DNA from 4 places in the Dongshaea marina genome. Region 4 is predicted to be linked to each of the others. Evidence: predicted binding sites of a transcription regulator. Region 4 holds the regulator's gene; each other region holds the start of a gene.
The links. The regulator sigma-54, encoded in region 4, starts transcription at its own class of promoters, with help from an activator protein. The targets are predictions, from matches to a motif close to TGGCACNGTTTTNGCTT.
Positions count from the first base shown of each region.

Region 1: the regulator sigma-54 is predicted to act here: its motif matches at 2,038-2,054, upstream of DB847_RS04825 (flagellar assembly protein T N-terminal domain-containing protein).
Region 2: the regulator sigma-54 is predicted to act here: its motif matches at 1,642-1,658, upstream of fliE (flagellar hook-basal body complex protein FliE).
Region 3: the regulator sigma-54 is predicted to act here: its motif matches at 2,134-2,150, upstream of glnA (glutamate--ammonia ligase).

Region 1 is NZ_CP028897.1:971,485-975,699, reverse strand. It holds gene flgN (flagellar protein FlgN) at 1-345, shown strand, start outside; gene DB847_RS04835 (LPP20 family lipoprotein) at 832-1,305, opposite strand; gene DB847_RS04830 (FlgO family outer membrane protein) at 1,315-2,004, opposite strand; gene DB847_RS04825 (flagellar assembly protein T N-terminal domain-containing protein) at 2,127-3,290, shown strand; tRNA gene DB847_RS04820 (tRNA-Arg) at 3,341-3,417, shown strand; gene DB847_RS04815 (HNH endonuclease) at 3,738-4,215, shown strand, end outside.
Region 2 is NZ_CP028897.1:1,025,120-1,029,334, reverse strand. It holds gene fliF (flagellar basal-body MS-ring/collar protein FliF) at 1-1,280, opposite strand, end outside; gene fliE (flagellar hook-basal body complex protein FliE) at 1,290-1,604, opposite strand; partial or broken gene tnpA (IS200/IS605 family transposase) at 2,306-2,631, opposite strand; gene DB847_RS05080 (sigma-54-dependent transcriptional regulator) at 2,820-4,187, opposite strand; gene DB847_RS05075 (sensor histidine kinase) at 4,184-4,215, opposite strand, start outside.
Region 3 is NZ_CP028897.1:4,569,346-4,573,560, reverse strand. It holds gene DB847_RS21400 (DUF4124 domain-containing protein) at 52-591, opposite strand; gene glnA (glutamate--ammonia ligase) at 678-2,087, opposite strand; partial or broken gene typA (translational GTPase TypA) at 2,365-4,175, shown strand.
Region 4 is NZ_CP028897.1:379,717-383,931, forward strand. It holds gene rapZ (RNase adapter RapZ) at 1-30, opposite strand, end outside; gene ptsN (PTS IIA-like nitrogen regulatory protein PtsN) at 38-484, opposite strand; gene hpf (ribosome hibernation promoting factor) at 489-776, opposite strand; gene DB847_RS01975 (RNA polymerase factor sigma-54) at 803-2,278, opposite strand; gene lptB (LPS export ABC transporter ATP-binding protein) at 2,350-3,075, opposite strand; gene lptA (lipopolysaccharide transport periplasmic protein LptA) at 3,083-3,607, opposite strand; gene lptC (LPS export ABC transporter periplasmic protein LptC) at 3,579-4,142, opposite strand; gene kdsC (3-deoxy-manno-octulosonate-8-phosphatase KdsC) at 4,139-4,215, opposite strand, start outside.

The DNA.
Region 1 (4,215 bases), 590 kb from region 4:
CGCCTGGCTCTTGAAAAACGTCAAATCAAGCCTCTTTCACAGCTCGTCGAACAAAAACAGCTACTGCTGGTGAAGATTGCAGAGCTGGATCAACAGCTCACCACTCATCCCGACTTCGAAACACTCCAGGAGCAACATGCCAAAGAGCTTGAAGAGGTTCGTCGTCAGCTCGAAAATTGCCAGAAAGAGAATGCAGTCAATGGCGAAATCATCGAACGCAGCCTGAGTACCACCAACCGCCTGTCACAACTCCTGACCCGCCTGCAGCACCCTGATACCATGACCTATAGCAAAAAAGGCACAGCCCAGGGTGGCACCCTGTCAGGCAAAGGGATCAAGGCCTGAGCCTTAAACTAATCCTACAAGCTCGAATATATTTTCCCCTCCCCTCATAGGCTCTATTGATGGTTCAACTGTGAACCAGTATCTCCTGAAAATGCTCTGCTTACGATGCAATCACACCATTTAGTGATATCAGTCTTTATTGGGTCATATTTCAGATCTATTGCTGATATTTAAGATGAGTAAGTTTTAACATCATCGAACTGGAATGAGCTATCAGGGATGGCAGCACGGCAATAGAGACTCCGGAAGTAAGTTACAACCTGAGTAACGCACACGAAGCAAAGAGCTAAGCGGGAAAAGAGTCTCATGGAAGAGGCCCGGATTCACAGCGTGTCGCTCATGATTGAGCCAGACACCACAATAGATGTAATTCCCCCCCATCTAACCATAGCGGCAGTTTCCTGCCGCCTAAAGAACTCCTACAGCAGGGACATAAAAAATCCCGGGCAGAGTGCCCGGGATTCTTGCAGTACGTATAACCTCCACTCAGAAGCGCCTTGTCGCAGCTCCCTGGGATGAACGTCCACCAAAAGCACCCTGAGTCAACTGATGAACAAGCTTCATATCGAGCTCCAGGCGAGTGACATAGACATTGTCCAGGGCATAGCTCTGCACAACCCTGGCTCCCCGCACCAGGCCATCGACCGAGGCCTGAAGCTGGCTATCTTTTTGAACCACGTTGCCCAGGCGGGTTTGACCATGAACCCTCTGGCCATAGACCTGTTCGCTCAGTTCACGATATGCATCAAGCTTAGAGGCCCGAATCGCCTGCAGCATCTTTTGTGTCTTGGAGGGGCCTGGTTGTTCCAGGATAGGTGCGTAACCCACAGCTGTCAGCACCGGAAGCTCTGCAGGAGCATAGGCCTTATGTTGATCGGACGATGAAAAAATCCCGCTCAATGAAGAGCAACCACTCAGAAGCAGGATCCCCCCCGCCACCAGCCACCCTCGGTAAAACATAGTTTACTCCTAATGTGTGAGCTCCACACTGTGCCCGCTACCATTAAAGCGCATCTCATCGCGACTCAGGTGACCACCTGAGGTGGTCACGGAGCGACCGCGCATCTCATAGGGGATCAACACCATATCGGGAAGAAATCCCTGAGCGGTTGCATCTACAAACTTGCTCTCAAGCTCGATGATCCGGGTATTGATCAGGATCCCATTACCACTTTGAGACATGGTACCGGTCAGGATCCGCCGGATGGGTAACCGTTTGGCCAGGTCTTTCCAGTTTCGACTCAATACAAAGTCTCCCTTGGGGGTGATCCGGATGTTACCGGTCAGCTTGTAATCGACCACTGGCAATCCGCGGCGATGCAATTCGTGGATAAAACTCTCGGCCAACTGCTGCCCCAGATTGTTGGTTCGCTTCAGGGTCGTCAGATCAACAAAGGAAGCAACGGCGATCGGCGATTGATTCTCCTTGTTTACATCATTCCCTAGCAATTGGTCGGCCATATCAGACACAACCTGATTAATTTCGCTTTGAGGGGGGATCCTTTCCTTCTCTTCCTGAGGTACCGGCTTGGGCTGGACCGGTGGGGGTTCAGGTTGACTACTACAGGCACTAAGCCCGAGTAACAACATCAGCATGATGCTCAGGGTCTTCATCTTATTACCTCCGGCAGGCCATCTGATCTCTCTATCGGTCACCATGGCCAATTCTTGAGAATTTAAAACCATTAGAGCAGGCACAAATTCTGCTTATATCCAATAAATAGCTGACACCTTGGTTTAACTGTATGCAAAAAAGATGCTTATTGCTTATGCTCCTGCTGATGTTTATGCAATCAGCCTATGCCGCATGGTTTCAGGGCGTCGGTTCAGCCCCCATCATCAATGGTGATAAGGCGTTTGCCCGGGAGCAGGCGATGCGCCTGGCTCTCAAGCAGGCTCTGCTAAAATCTGGCTCCTCAATCTCCAGCCTGCAACAGGTCGAGGATGGCATCCTGACTCAGGATACGATTCAGATCCGCAGCAACAGTGAGATAAGAGGCTATGAGATCACCTGGGAGAGAGTAATCAACGGCAATATGTTGATTGGCGTCCAGGCCGACATTACCCCCGAGCTTTCCAGCTGCAAGGGCCCTAGTTATGCAAAGTCCCTGGTGTTGGCACGTTTTCGAACCGAAAATCCGACCCAGGCACGCAATGGCCAGCTCTTTGAGCTCAATCGAGCCATTTCAGGCTATCTGCACCAGCTACTGGCTGAATCAACAGCCGATCTGGTGACCCACCCCTGGCTGGATCACAACCTGAATCTCAATCCAGACAAAATTCTGACTCGCCAGGACCGAAACCCCGAGCAGCTCCTGAGTATCGGACGAAATAGTGACAGCCAATACGTCCTGTTCGGGGTGATCCGAGATATCGCGCTGCTGGACAAGTCACGCCTGTCACTCACAGTTCCCGAAACCTGGCTCAACCGGGATGCCTGGCTGGACAAGGTGCGGATCGACAAACGCTCCCTGGCCCTGCAGGTCTATCTTTATGACAGCTATCACGGCACCCTGGAGATGGAGCGCCTCTATCAATTTACCCAAAAGTGGGATTTTAACGATACCGCCAAAGTCGATGTTTACAGTAATAATTTCTGGAGCAGTAAGTTTGGCCAGACCACGGCCCAGCTGCTGGACCAGGTGCAGATGGATGTGCTTGATTTTCTAAAATGCCGCAAGCCCCAGGGACGGATCATCCGGGTCAGCGGGGAGAAGTTGGAGATCAATCTGGGGCGACGCCACGGCCTCAAGGTCGGCGATAAGCTCAGGATCAATCATCAGGCATCCTTTATCGATCAAAGTGGCCTGTTCCGTGACCTGCAACGTCCCATTCGAGCCCAGATGGAAGTTGCTCATCTGCAGGAATATAGCGCAACACTGGTCCCGGTGAACAAATATCCGGCAACCAACATCCAGATCCGCGATCTGACCCTGATTGATTGAGTAAGATGGCTTTTCAAAGCCCTTAAATTCAGTATAATCAGCAGCACACGGCTCCCGTAGCTCAGCTGGATAGAGCAGGCCCCTCCTAAGGGCAAGGTCGGACGTTCGAATCGTCTCGGGAGCGCCAAGAATATCAAGGGGTTACAGCACATCGCGCTGTAACCCCTTCTTCATTTTTGAGTTAGGGGTACACTCAGGGGTACACAGTTACAAAAGTGAAAACCACTTCAAGCTATCACTCACAAACGAGCTAACCTTTTGCTGAGTGATAATGCACCTGCAAAATCGGCATCTCTGTTTCTCATTCTTTCAAGTTTGCAGTATTGTACGGCTCAGAGTATCTAACACCTATATGACTTATATGACCACAATCCCCCAGTTACTCCCGGCTCTATACTCGATAACACCCAGCTATGTGACATATTTGGATGCAGCCCTCAAGGTGGCATGCGCCGTGCGCATAAGACCAACACGTTGGTTATCATCTCAAACCACGTTAAATCTATTTATGATGATCGTTGGGAAGGTAATACTCTCCATTACACAGGCATGGGGACAAACGGTGATCAGAGTTTATCTTTTGCACAAAACAAAACTCTCGCAGAGTCAGGAAGCAACGGCGTAGGGGTTCACTTATTCGAAGTATTTCGAGACAAAGAATACACCTACGTTGGAGAGGTGACTCTTTGTGGTAGCCCTTACCAAGAGCCACAACCTGATGTAAACGGTGACAGCAGGCTTGCTTATATTTTTCCGTTGAAGGTGGCATTAGGTAGTAGGGTTGTATCTCAAGACAATCTGCAGGCACTAGAAAAAAAGCGCTCTAAAGCGGCAAAAGCTCTATCAGATGAAACCCTAAAAGAGAGAGCAGCAAAAAGCCGAAAGCAACCTGGCACATTCAAGCAAGAAGCTACTCAATATGAGA
Region 2 (4,215 bases), 650 kb from region 4:
TTCACATCAAAACCAAGCCCCCCTTTCAGAAGGCGCCTATAAGTCTCCAGGGCCGCCTGAGTTCTGGGCTCACGCTCAACCTTTCCATCTGCGAGTGTAGTCAGGGTATAGTCGACCGCAACCGATACCGTCAGCCGTTCAATGCCTCCCACCGGACGACGGGTATGGCTTATAGTGGTATCCAGCTCGTAGTTTCGAGTCGCCTCTTTATGATTGCGACCACTCTGAGCCTTTTGCTGCTCGGCTCCCCCACCAGCCGCCTGCTCGGGAATATCCGACTCAAGGGGGGGTTGATTGGTCAGAGCACCCGGAATACCACGCAGGGTGCCATCAGTGCTTTGATCCTCAACCGTCATCTCAGAGCGCAGGGCTGGTAGATCCGGGTTAAAGGTTTTACGGGTCTGCTCACTCTGGGTAAAGTCGAGCTTGACATCCACTTCTGCGGTGTAGTTACCGATCCCCAGCACCGGCGCCAGGATTGAATCGATTTTCTGCTTATATTCATGCTCTTTGGCCTGCTGCATCTCGAACTCTTTGCGAGTTCTCGAGGCGAGCGGATCCTGAGAGCCAGAGCTTAAGAGTCGTCCATTTTGATCCGAAACCGTCACCCGGGAGGGTTCAAGACCATGCACCGCTGATGCTATGGTATCAACAATTGAGTCTACCTCTTCCTGCTTGAGACTGGTTCCCTTGCGAACAACCAGTACCGCCGTTGCACTGGGCTTGCGCTGATGCCGGGCAAACACATTATCTTTGGGAATGGCCAGAAGAACCTTGGCTTTAGAGACATTGGTATACTGCTCTATGGCATGGGCCAGCTGCTTCTCACGACTTAGCTTGAGGCGCTCTTTTTCCATCCGTTGGCTGACGCCGAACCCACCCTCTCCCAGCAGGATATCTTCACCACCGGCCGATTCGGTCACGGTTCCGGAGCGGGTCAGTGCCAGCTTAATTTCGGGATAACTTTGGGCCGTCACGATCACCGTATTGCCATCAAGCTTATAGGGGAGTTTCTCTTTGTCCATGAAATCAAGGACCTGGATCAGCTCATGGGTGGGATAGGTCCCCAGGGGGCGCATGTCAGGCTCCTTGCCCCACAGCAGAATAAACACGGCGATCGCCAGACAGATCGCTAGCCCCAAGATCAGGGTCACCTGACGCAGAATGTCTGTATTACTGAGCATCTTCAGGGGGGAGCTAGCCTGTTCATGGCGTTCCAGGTCGGGGATCGCTCCGCCATCATCAAGAGACATATTATCGTTCAGCTGATCAGACACTATTGCCCCCTATTACACCGGCATACTCATAATATTCTTATAAGCTTCTATCAGCTTGTTGCGCACCTGTACGGTTGCTTCAAAAGCGATGCTGGACTTTTGCCCCGCCAACATCACCTGAGCCAGGCTGATGGAGCGATCGCCAAGCTCAAAGCGGGTCCGCAGATCATTGGTGTGCTGCTGCATCCCGTTTACCTTATCTACTGCATCTTTGAGCAACTGACCAAAGTCACTCTCGGTTGCCGGGACCGCTTCAGCTGGCTTGCCGGAGGCCTGGCTTTGCAACGCCTGCATCTCACGAATCAATGCATCTACTTTCATATCCATCACACGCACTCCTGCACATAACGCGTTATGCCAGATAAAGCAAAAGCGGGGCCAAACTAAAAAAAACATTAATAAACAGAAAGTTAAGCTCACACCTTATCCCGAGTGACTCTTTTTTGTCGCTCCGGGTAAATCTCTAAACATGAAGGAGTTAAGCCTACAGAGCCGGGCTAGAGCCTTTTCCGGATAAACCGGTTCATCTCATGAAAGCAGCTTTGACTTTGATCGCTGACTCGCAAGTCACATCCATGTTGCTCTACTGCATCGATTATCTTCCCTGATAATCTTTTCCAGTTCAGCATCTCTGCTTCTCGCTACGCTGCTTTACAACTCCGCCCTTGCTGCAGAAGGTCAGCTTAACAAAGCTCAAAGCAGCACTTGAACTTGAGGGGCGCGAATAACTACCCGGATTAAACCAAAAATGCTCTAACCGATTGGGCAGGACCGGCTCCCGATTAAACTCATGTGGTTGAATTGCTTTAAGTGGAGAGGAGATCCCACTCACGAGCTAAAAGCTGGTAACGGCTATAGTAAACATCCACCTTCTTAGAAGGTGGCTTTCTTAGAAGCCCCCTGGAAGGGGGCAATAGGCTTCAATCGAGCAAGCCGAGCTGTCGCTCATGCTCAATATCCTGCTTATCTTGGTGGCGAACATATCTCCTGATTATTACCTCATTTACCCCTATCGTATCTACGAAATATCCCCTTGCCCAAAAGTGGTTCCCCATTGCTTTTTCCGTATATGAGGAAACTTATTGAACAATCTGATTGCTGTCCTCCCCTTCAAAGTCCCCATCAACCCTGATATCGATAGCTTAGGAGGTACTATCACAACCAAGTGAACATGATCGTACTGAATGTTCAGCTCCAGAACCTCACATTCCTTCATATTACACAGGATATAAATGCTCCGATAAAGCTCCTTCCCGACCTTGTTTCTTAGGATCTTAAAACGGTATTTCGGAGTCCAAACGATATGATATTTGCAACGCCAGTAGACATGTGATGAACTTCTGTAATCGCCCATGTTAGACCTCTTATTGTGGTGAATAAGCAGGCCATTTCTAGCATGGGCACTCTTCAGGCTATAGCCTCGATTTTACAATCACCACCGCCTTAGGCGGTGGTTTAGGGGTGACAATCAAATGGGGGAGACAGTGTCTCCCCCATTTGCAGCAAAATCAAAAGGCTTAAGTCTGAGCCCAGCCTACCGATTCAGGATGGGATCTCAATCCCGGACTCGCGCATCTTGGCAAGCTTATAGCGCAGAGTTCGCGGGCTGATCCCAAGGGCCTGAGCCACCTCCTTACGGCAACCCTCAAAGCGCTGCAGGGCATCCAAGATAATCTGCTGCTCCTGCTGCCTGAGCTCACCCCCGAGCCGAAAATCGTCGGCCTCTTTGAGACTCTCTAACACGGACTCAGCTTTAAATTGTAAAGATAAACCGGAGGTCTCCTGTGCCTCTTCAAGAATAAGGTGTGAGGCCTCGATGGATCGATCTGTCGCCAAGATCAAAGCACGTTGCATCACGTTATCCAGCTCACGCACATTTCCCGGCCAGTGATAACCCACAAGGGTTTGCTGTGCCTGAGGAGTGAGCTCAGGAATAGCAAGATCCTGCTCCCTGGCATGTAGCTCTAGGAGATGTTCCGCCAGGGGGAGAATATCCCCAGGACGCTTACATAGAGGCAGCCAGCGCAGGGGAAACACATTGAGCCGGTAGTAGAGATCCTCACGAAAATCACCGTCACTCACACACTGCTTGAGATCGCGGTTGCTGGTCGCCAATACCCGCACATCCAGAGCTATGGTTTTACGTCCACCCAGGCGTTCAACCTCACGCTCCTGGAGTACCCGTAAGAGTTTTGCCTGAAGATTGAGATCCATCTCTGAGATCTCATCCAGCAACAAAGTTCCTCCCTGGGCCTGCTCGAACTTTCCCGGGCACGCCTGAATCGCCCCGGTAAAAGCGCCCTTTTCATAGCCAAACAGGGTCGCCTCCAGCATATTTTCAGGAATCGCCGCACAGTTAATCGCCACAAAGGGCTGATCGGCACGAATCGATTGCTGATGGATATAACGGGCCAGGACCTCTTTTCCGGTCCCACTGGGACCTGTGATCATTACGGTGGCATCGGTCGTCGCAACCCGGGAGGCTAGCGCCAGCAGCTCTTCACTTTGGGGATCGCCATAGATAGGGGTCTTATCCTCAACCTTATGGGGCGGCAGGTAACGTCCAACCTGGTTGAGAAGAACCTCGGGAGAGAAGGGTTTTGCCAGATAATCAATGGCGCCCTGGCGCATCGCTTTGACCGCATCATCTATCTTGGCATAGGCGGTCATCAGCAGCACCGGCAATCCCGGATAACTGCGCCTGACCGAATTAAGGAGCTCCAGGCCCCCGATCTTACCCATCTGAATATCTGAGATCACCATATCAAAGCGGCTCTGCCCAAGCTCAATCAGAGCCGACTCACCACTATCGACCTGCTGGCAAGCGTATCCAGCCAGCATCAGAGTATCTACCAGTGCTTCTCTGAGCCCTTGATCATCTTCGACAACCAGGATCCGTGATTGACTCATGCTGCACCTCCTACACACTCAGCCGAAG
Region 3 (4,215 bases), 840 kb from region 4:
GCAAGTCATTGATTTATTGAATCGTTTGCAGGCTTACAAAACCCGGAATCTTTAGTTCGCCACTCCGGCTCTTGGGGTCCTGGCCGGTGCGTGAATCGAGGTCCGATGCAGATACACGGTAACAACAGGTGATTCAGCTTCAAGTACTCCATCATCAGAGAGCAGTTTTGTTTGGATTTGATGCTCCCCTCGCTCCACATTACTGAGCAAGACAGAGGTTTGATTTTTTATCTCCTTAAACAAGGCCCCATCGACAAATACTTGCATGCGATAGCTTTTTGGCATGGGAGCAATCTTGCTGGTGACCGCAATATTCCCCTGGTTGTTGCGAATCGTTGTCTGATCTTTGGGCTGGAGCAGTGATAATTGATAGCTTGTTGCCTTGGCCTGCTCAACTACAGGCTCCGAGATAACCTTAGGAATGTTTGCTGCTATAGAGGGTCTGACATCGGTTTTTTCTGCTCCCGAGACCGGGGTATCGGTAAAGTGAGTGACTCCCTGCTTATCAACCCATTTGTAGATGGCGTTAGCACACACCAGGTGATAGGGCAGTAGCAGAGTGATCAAGAGTGCGATGCTGAATCTGTTCATAGCAATTTTCAGTTGTTTTTTATGAGATTAGCAGGCGGTGGGAGAATTGGGGAGGCCAGATTGTACCGGCCTCCCAAAGGGTCAGTTTAAACTGAGTAGTAGAGATCAAACTCGATTGGGTGAGTCGTGACGTTCAGCAGCTCAACTTCCTGGCGCTTAAGCTCGATATAGGAGTTGATGAAGTCATCAGAGAATACCCCACCACGGGTCAGGAACGCACGATCCTGATCCAGACAGTCCAGAGCTTCACAGAATGAGGCTGCAACCGTTGGGATCTCAGCCGCCTCTTCTGGTGGCAGATCATAGAGGTCTTTATCCATAGGCTCGCCCGGGTGGATGCGATTGTGGATCCCGTCCAGACCCGCCATCGCGATGGCTGCAAAGGCAAGATATGGGTTAGCCGTCGGATCCGGGAAGCGGATCTCGATGCGACGCGCCTTGGCGGAAGCAACCACAGGTACCCGAATCGAAGCGGAGCGGTTACGAGCCGAGTAGGCCAGCATTACCGGTGCCTCAAAGCCCGGAACCAGACGCTTGTAGGAGTTGGTTGAAGCGTTAGCAAAGGCGTTGATCGCCTTAGCATGCTTGATGACTCCACCGATAAAGAACAGCGCTGTTTCACTCAGGCCGCCGTAGCCGTCCCCAGCAAACAGGTTTTCACCATCTTTTTGTAGTGAGATGTGACAGTGCATCCCGGAGCCGTTATCACCGACCAGCGGCTTGGGCATGAAGGTCGCGGTCTTGTTGAACAGGTGAGCAACATTGTGCACCACATACTTATAGATCTGCAGCTCGTCGGCTTTTTTCACTAGGGTGTTGAAGCGGGTTGCGATCTCGTTTTGACCTGCGGTTGCTACTTCGTGGTGGTGAGCTTCAACCACCAGGCCCATCTCCTCCATCACCATAGACATGGAGCTACGGATATCCTGAGAGGAGTCAACCGGTGCAACCGGGAAGTAGCCGCCCTTGATTCCGGGACGGTGACCCAGGTTACCCTCTTCATAGCTCTTGCCAGAGTTCCACTTTGCCTCTTCTGAATCGACGCGGTAGAAGCTGCCGGAGATGTCGGTGTGAAAACGCACATCATCGAACATGAAGAACTCAGGCTCAGGCCCCAGCAGTGCGGTATCGGCGATCCCTTCGGCCTTCATGAAGGCTTCGGCGCGCTTGGCGATGGAGCGAGGGTCACGGTCATAGCCCTGCATAGTCTCGGGCTCGACGATGTCACAACGAACGATCAGGGTATTTTCTTCGGTGAAGGGGTCCACCACAGCAGTGGTTGGATCCGGCATCAGCAGCATGTCTGACTCATTGATCCCTTTCCAGCCGGCGATGGAGGAGCCATCAAACGCTTTGCCATCTTCAAAAAAGTCGCTATCGATTTGGTGTGCAGGGATAGAAACGTGCTGCTCTTTACCCTTGGTATCGGTAAAACGCAGATCAACAAACTTGATTTCATTTTCTTTAATGAGCTGAAGAGTTGCTTCGATTGACATGCAGGGTCCTCCTCGACCGTATGCAAAATAGTAACTAGCAGATTCTTTGCAGAAACCGTGCCACCTTTTAAAATCCTTTAAAATCAACCACTAACAAAATCGAAAATTTTAAACAGCCTGTCTCATGCACCTTGTTGGTGCAATGCGCTAGAGTGGTGTCCATCTTGGTGCAACTGGGATTGTGCAATAGATTGAGTTTTTTCTAGGCAGATTTTCGATCAATCAGTACAATACTGCCTCTTTTTATCCTATTCAACTGAAAGACTCTGAGGCGGGAATGTTAGATAAACTGCGAAATATCGCGATTATTGCTCATGTTGACCATGGCAAAACTACTCTGGTAGATAAATTGCTACAACAGTCTGGAACGTTAGAGCGCAGCAACGAAGGTCAGGAAAGGATCCTCGACTCTAACGCACAGGAGCAAGAGCGCGGTATTACCATTCTCGCTAAGAACACAGCGATCAATTGGCAAGATTACCGCATCAATATTGTAGACACCCCGGGACACGCCGACTTCGGTGGTGAGGTTGAGCGTGTAATGTCTATGGTCGATACGGTACTGCTGCTGGTAGATGCGGTCGATGGTCCTATGCCTCAGACACGTTTCGTCACCCAGAAGGCATTTGCTCGTGGCCTCAAGCCTATCGTTGTCGTCAACAAGATTGACCGTCCCGGTGCACGCCCGGATTGGGTTATCGATCAGGTGTTTGATCTGTTTGACAACCTGGGTGCAACCGATGAGCAACTGGACTTCCCTGTGGTCTACACCTCAGCTCTGGCCGGTTATGCTGCGATGGATCCCGAGGAACAGACCGAAGATATGACGGCTCTGTTTGAGGCGATTGTTGAGAAGGCCCCTGCGCCACAGGCCGATCCTGCCGGTGAGCTGCAGATGCAGATCTCTCAGCTGGATTACTCCTCCTATGTTGGGGTTATCGGCATCGGCCGTATCGTGCGCGGCACCATCAAGCCCAACCAGCAGGTCAGCATCATCGATAAAGAGGGCAAGACCCGTAACGGTAAGGTTGGCCAGGTGCTGGGTTATCTCGGACTGGAGCGTAACGAGGTTGAGCAGGCGAGTGCCGGCGATATCGTTGCGATCACAGGACTGGGCGATCTTAAGATCTCCGATACCATCTGTAGCCAGTCTCAGGTTGAAGCTCTGCCAGCCCTGAGCGTTGATGAGCCAACCGTCACCATGACCTTCCAGGTAAACACCTCTCCGTTTGCCGGTCAGGAAGGTAAGTTCGTGACCTCACGTAACATCTTAGAGCGCCTGGAGCAGGAGCTCAAGCACAACGTGGCCCTGCGTGTTGAGCAGATGGACGATCCCGATAAGTTCCGCGTCTCAGGCCGTGGTGAGCTGCACCTGAGTGTCCTGATTGAGAACATGCGCCGTGAAGGCTTCGAGCTGGCGGTATCCCGCCCTGAAGTGATCATGCGTGAAATCGATGGACAGACACAGGAACCGTATGAGACTCTAACCGTGGATATCCCTGAGGAGTTCCAGGGGGAGTGATCGAGCAGCTGGGCCTGCGTAAGGGTGAACTGCAGCAGATGCTGCCCGATGGTAAGGGGCGTATCCGTGTCGACTACATCATCCCAAGTCGTGGCCTCATCGGTTTCCAGACCGAGTTCATGACCCTGACCTCTGGAACCGGCCTCATCTATCACAGCTTTGACCACTATGCACCGCGTAAAGAGGGTGAGATCGGCCAGCGTAGTAACGGGGTTTTGATCTCCAATGCAACCGGTAAGGCGCTGGGCTACTCGCTATGGAACCTTCAAGAGCGCGGTAAGCTGATGATTGGTCCAAGTGAGCAGGTGTATGAGGGGCAGGTTGTGGGGATCCACACCCGTACCAACGATCTGACGGTGAACGTCCTCAAGGGCAAGCAGCTGACCAACGTTCGTGCCTCAGGTACCGACGAAAACATCCAGCTGACCCCGGCGATCCGCATGACCCTGGAGCAGGCTCTCGAGTTCATTAACGATGATGAGCTAGTCGAGGTGACTCCAGTGCATATCCGAATTCGTAAGAAGCTTCTGACCGAGACCGATCGTAAGCGTGCCAGCCGTGCTTAATTAAGGTTGTCTTGGAATAAAATAGCCCTCAGTGAGGGCT
Region 4 (4,215 bases):
GGAGCGACCGCTGACGGTGACTAGTTTCATAATGGCCTCACGCTGAAGTGATGAGCTCATAAAGCTCCTCGCTATCTTTGGCGTTTCTGAGTTTCTGGCTAAAGGATCTTTGATTAAGAGTCTTGGCGATGAGTGACAGGGTTTTCAGGTGTAGTTGACATTGATCTTCAGGAACCAGCAGGGCAAATAGCAGGTCGACAGGCTGACCATCCAGAGCATCAAAATCCAGAGGCTCCTGCAAGGTGATCAGCACCGCGGTCGCTTGCTCCAGATCGGCGAGTCGGCCATGAGGAATGGCGATCCCCTGACCAATCGCCGTGCTACCAATATTCTCCCGGTTTAGCAGGGCTTCGAGTATCGGTAGAGCGGGACGATCCAGATTCTCGGCCGCCAGCTCACTGATGATTTCAAAAGCGTGCTTTTTACTGCGGCACGGGACAGCACTTTGCGTGCAGTCCCGTGTGAGTAGCTCAATAAGATTCATGATGTTATTTGTGAGACATCTTCTCTTTGTGTTTGATGATCTGCCGATCCAGCTTATCGATCAGGCCATCAATAGCGGCATACATGTCCTGGTGACAGGCATTGGCAAAGATCTCGCCGCCATTAACATGAAGATTGGCTTCAGCGATCTGATCGAGTTTTTCTACGTTGAGAACCACATGTACCTGATTGATGTGGTCGAAGCGGCGCTCCAGCTTGGTGAATTTGTTTTCAACATAGTCCCTGAGTGCAGGGGTAACTTCTACGTGGTGACCAGTCAGATTAATCTGCATAAACGTCTTCCTTTTGTTTCTGATGCTTACACCAGGCGTTTTCGTTGGTTAGAAGGTGGTATCGCCAGAGATTCCCGATATTTGGCAATCGTGCGTCTTGCCACCTTGATCTCTTGTTCAGCCAGCAGCTTGGCAATTTTGCTATCACTCAGCGGCTTGGCTGGATTTTCTGCAGCGACCAGTTTTTTGATCAATGCACGAATTGCGGTTGATGAACATTCTCCGCCACTCTCGGTACTGACGTGACTGGAGAAAAAATACTTAAGCTCAAACACACCCCGTGGGGTATGCATAAATTTTTGGGTGGTCACTCTGGAGATGGTGGACTCATGCATCTCGACAGCCTCAGCCACATCATTGAGTACCATGGGTTTCATCGCCTCTTCCCCATGCTCAAAGAATTGCTGCTGATAGTTCACAATACAGCGGGCGACCTTGAGCAGGGTTTCGTTGCGGCTCTCCAGGCTTTTGATCAGCCATTTGGCATCCTGAAGGTGAGAGCGAATAAACTTGCTATCGGCCTGGGAACTGGCAGATCGCACCATGGCCGCATACTGCTCGTTGACCCTTAGTTTGGGTACAGCGTCGGGATTAAGCTCTACCACCCAGCGCTCACCGCGCTTGATCACAGAGACATCCGGAATCACATAGGCCGATGCACTGGAGACGATCCGGTTACCGGGGCGGGGCTCAAGATGCTGGATCAGATCCAGGACATCGCGCAGCTCCTCTTCCTTAAGGCGCATCTTGCGCTGTAGCTGGCGAAAATCTCTTTGGCCCAGCAGATCCATGTGCTGCTCGACCACCTGTTTGGCTTGCTCCAGCCAGGGGGTCGAAGAGTCATAGTTGTTGAGCTGGATCTGCAGGCACTCCTGAACCGAGCGAGCCGCGACTCCGACGGGATCGAAGTGCTGAATTCGCTTGAGGACCGTTATGATCTCCTCGATGGAGATCGGCTCTTCCTCATTGGGACTGCTGACCGCTTCCTGGATATCCTCCAGCTCCTGCTTGAGGTAGCCGGATTCATCGATGCCATCGATGATCGCCAGCGCAATGGCGGATTCCTCATCGGTGAAAGGGGTCATCCTGGCCTGCCAGAGCAGGTGCTCCTGCAGGCTCTGGGTGGTTTCCCCCTGGAACATGGAGTCTCGTTCATCATCGCGAATCGAGACGGCCGGGGTGTTTGCTCCGGCGCTGTAGGCTTCTTCCCAGGTGGTATCTACAGGCAAGTCGTCAGAGAGCTGCTCCTGATCCAATGCTTCTTTGATCTCCAGCTCGCTTTGGTGCTCAGTCTCGGTGTCTGCAGAAAGGGACTCTTCACGGGCTTGATCTGCATCCTGCTCCTGGCTCTCTTCGTTTTCCAGCAGGGGGTTGCTATCGAGCGCTTCCTGGATCTCTTGCTGCAGATCGAGTGTTGAGAGCTGTAACAGCCGGATCGCTTGTTGAAGTTGTGGAGTCATGGTCAGCTGCTGACCAATTCTTAACTGCAGTGATGGCTTCATTTAGGACTGTGCTTCCTTATTGTTATGGCTTTCTGATCCGCTTTCAGCCCGGGTCTGCGCCCTTGCTTTTACTATAGACTGAATTGATCTCCCAGGTAGACCTGCTTGACCTGTTGGTTTGCCAGCACTTCCTGAGGTGTACCCTCCGCTATCAGCTTACCATGGCTGACAATGTAAGCCTTTTCACAAACATCCAGTGTCTCTCTTACATTGTGGTCAGTAATGAGGATCCCAAGCCCCCGGTCCCGTAAATGCTCAATTATTTTTTTGATATCCAACACAGATATCGGATCTACCCCGGCAAAGGGCTCATCGAGCAAGATAAATTTTGGCTCTGCAGCCAGGGCTCTTGCGATCTCAACCCGGCGGCGCTCACCTCCGGAGAGGCTCATTCCTAGACTACCGCGAATATGGGTAATATTGAACTCTTCAAGTAGCTGTTCCATCTTTTGCTGTCTCGTTCCATGATCGAGATCCCGACGAGTCTCTAAAACAGCCATCAGATTTTGTTCAACACTCAGGCGGCGAAAGATTGAGGCTTCCTGAGGTAGGTAGCCGATCCCCTGGCGGGCACGGATATGCATTGGCTCGGTCGAGACATCCAGTTCGTCGATGCAGATGCTGCCGTTATCCCGCTGTACCAGGCCGACGATCATGTAAAACGAGGTGGTCTTCCCGGCTCCGTTAGGACCCAGCAGGCCGACAATTTGCCCGGTTGCAACCGAAAGGCTCACATCCTGAACAACCATCCGACCCTTGTAACTCTTTTGCAGACCTGATGCGGTTAACAGCGCCATAGTGACCTCATTTGTTGCTTTGCTTGGTATCGGATTTTTTGAACTGATTCGGAATAAACACCGTATGGACGCGATCTTGTTTGCCCTTGCTTTGGGCGTTGATCTGCTGTTTATCCATCTGATAGGTAATTACGTTGCCGGTGACTTCACTTTCCAGCTGTTTGACCTGAGCCTCTCCGGTCAGGGTCACCAGCTGTTTGGATACCTGATAGAGCAGGGTATCGGCCCGGCCGTCGACCGGTCTTCCATCATCCATCAGCTGATGAAAAGTAGCAGGCTTGCCATAGGCGGTAATGGTCTTGATCTGACCCTCTTTATCGCGCACCGCGATCACCTTATCTGCGTGAACTAAGATGGTGCCCTGACGGATCACCACATTGCCGCTGAAGGTCAGGGTGCCCGCAGTCATATCGCCAAACTGGGTTTTGGAGACCACATCCACAGGTTTTTGAAAATCGGACTGCTTGGCCAGTGCTGGTAGAGCCAGCAGCATCAGCAGCAGGCTAGCGGTTCGGAGTCGTATAGATTGCATGTGCGTCATCCAGAATCTTGAGTGTTTTCTTGTTTAGGTTACCGACGAAGCCAACCCCGCGGGTCGTGACATCCTGGCCATAGATGACGACCGGCTTATCCCCTGTCACTATGTTGGTTTTAAGATCCAGGGTTGCTTCATCTGTGTTGAGACGTTTGAGATAGTTGTTTGGTTGCAGGCTTTTGCCGACCACATCTCCCTGCATATGGGCACTGACATCCTGGATCAGGGTTCCCTGCTTAGACTTGAGCGACCATTGAGGCTTGCCGGTTGCATCAAACATGGTGATCTTGGGCTGGACAAAGTCACTGCGGCTCTGAGACTGGTAGTACTTCGCCTCGCTCGCAAAGAATGTCTTGTTGATCAGCCCATTCTTCCCATATTCAGTGGTGAGGATATCTTTCGCCTCTGAATCTGGCAGCTTACTCTCGACCTGGATTTCGGCAACCTGCTTTTGGGCCGGGGTAAAATAGCGCCAGCATCCCAGTGCGACAGCACATAGCAGGATCCATAACAGGGTTTGCTTGCTTATCATAGGCTTAGCCCTGTTGCCTGCTCTAGCTTGCCCTGGGCAAACAGCAGTAGATCGGATAACTCACGCACCGCTC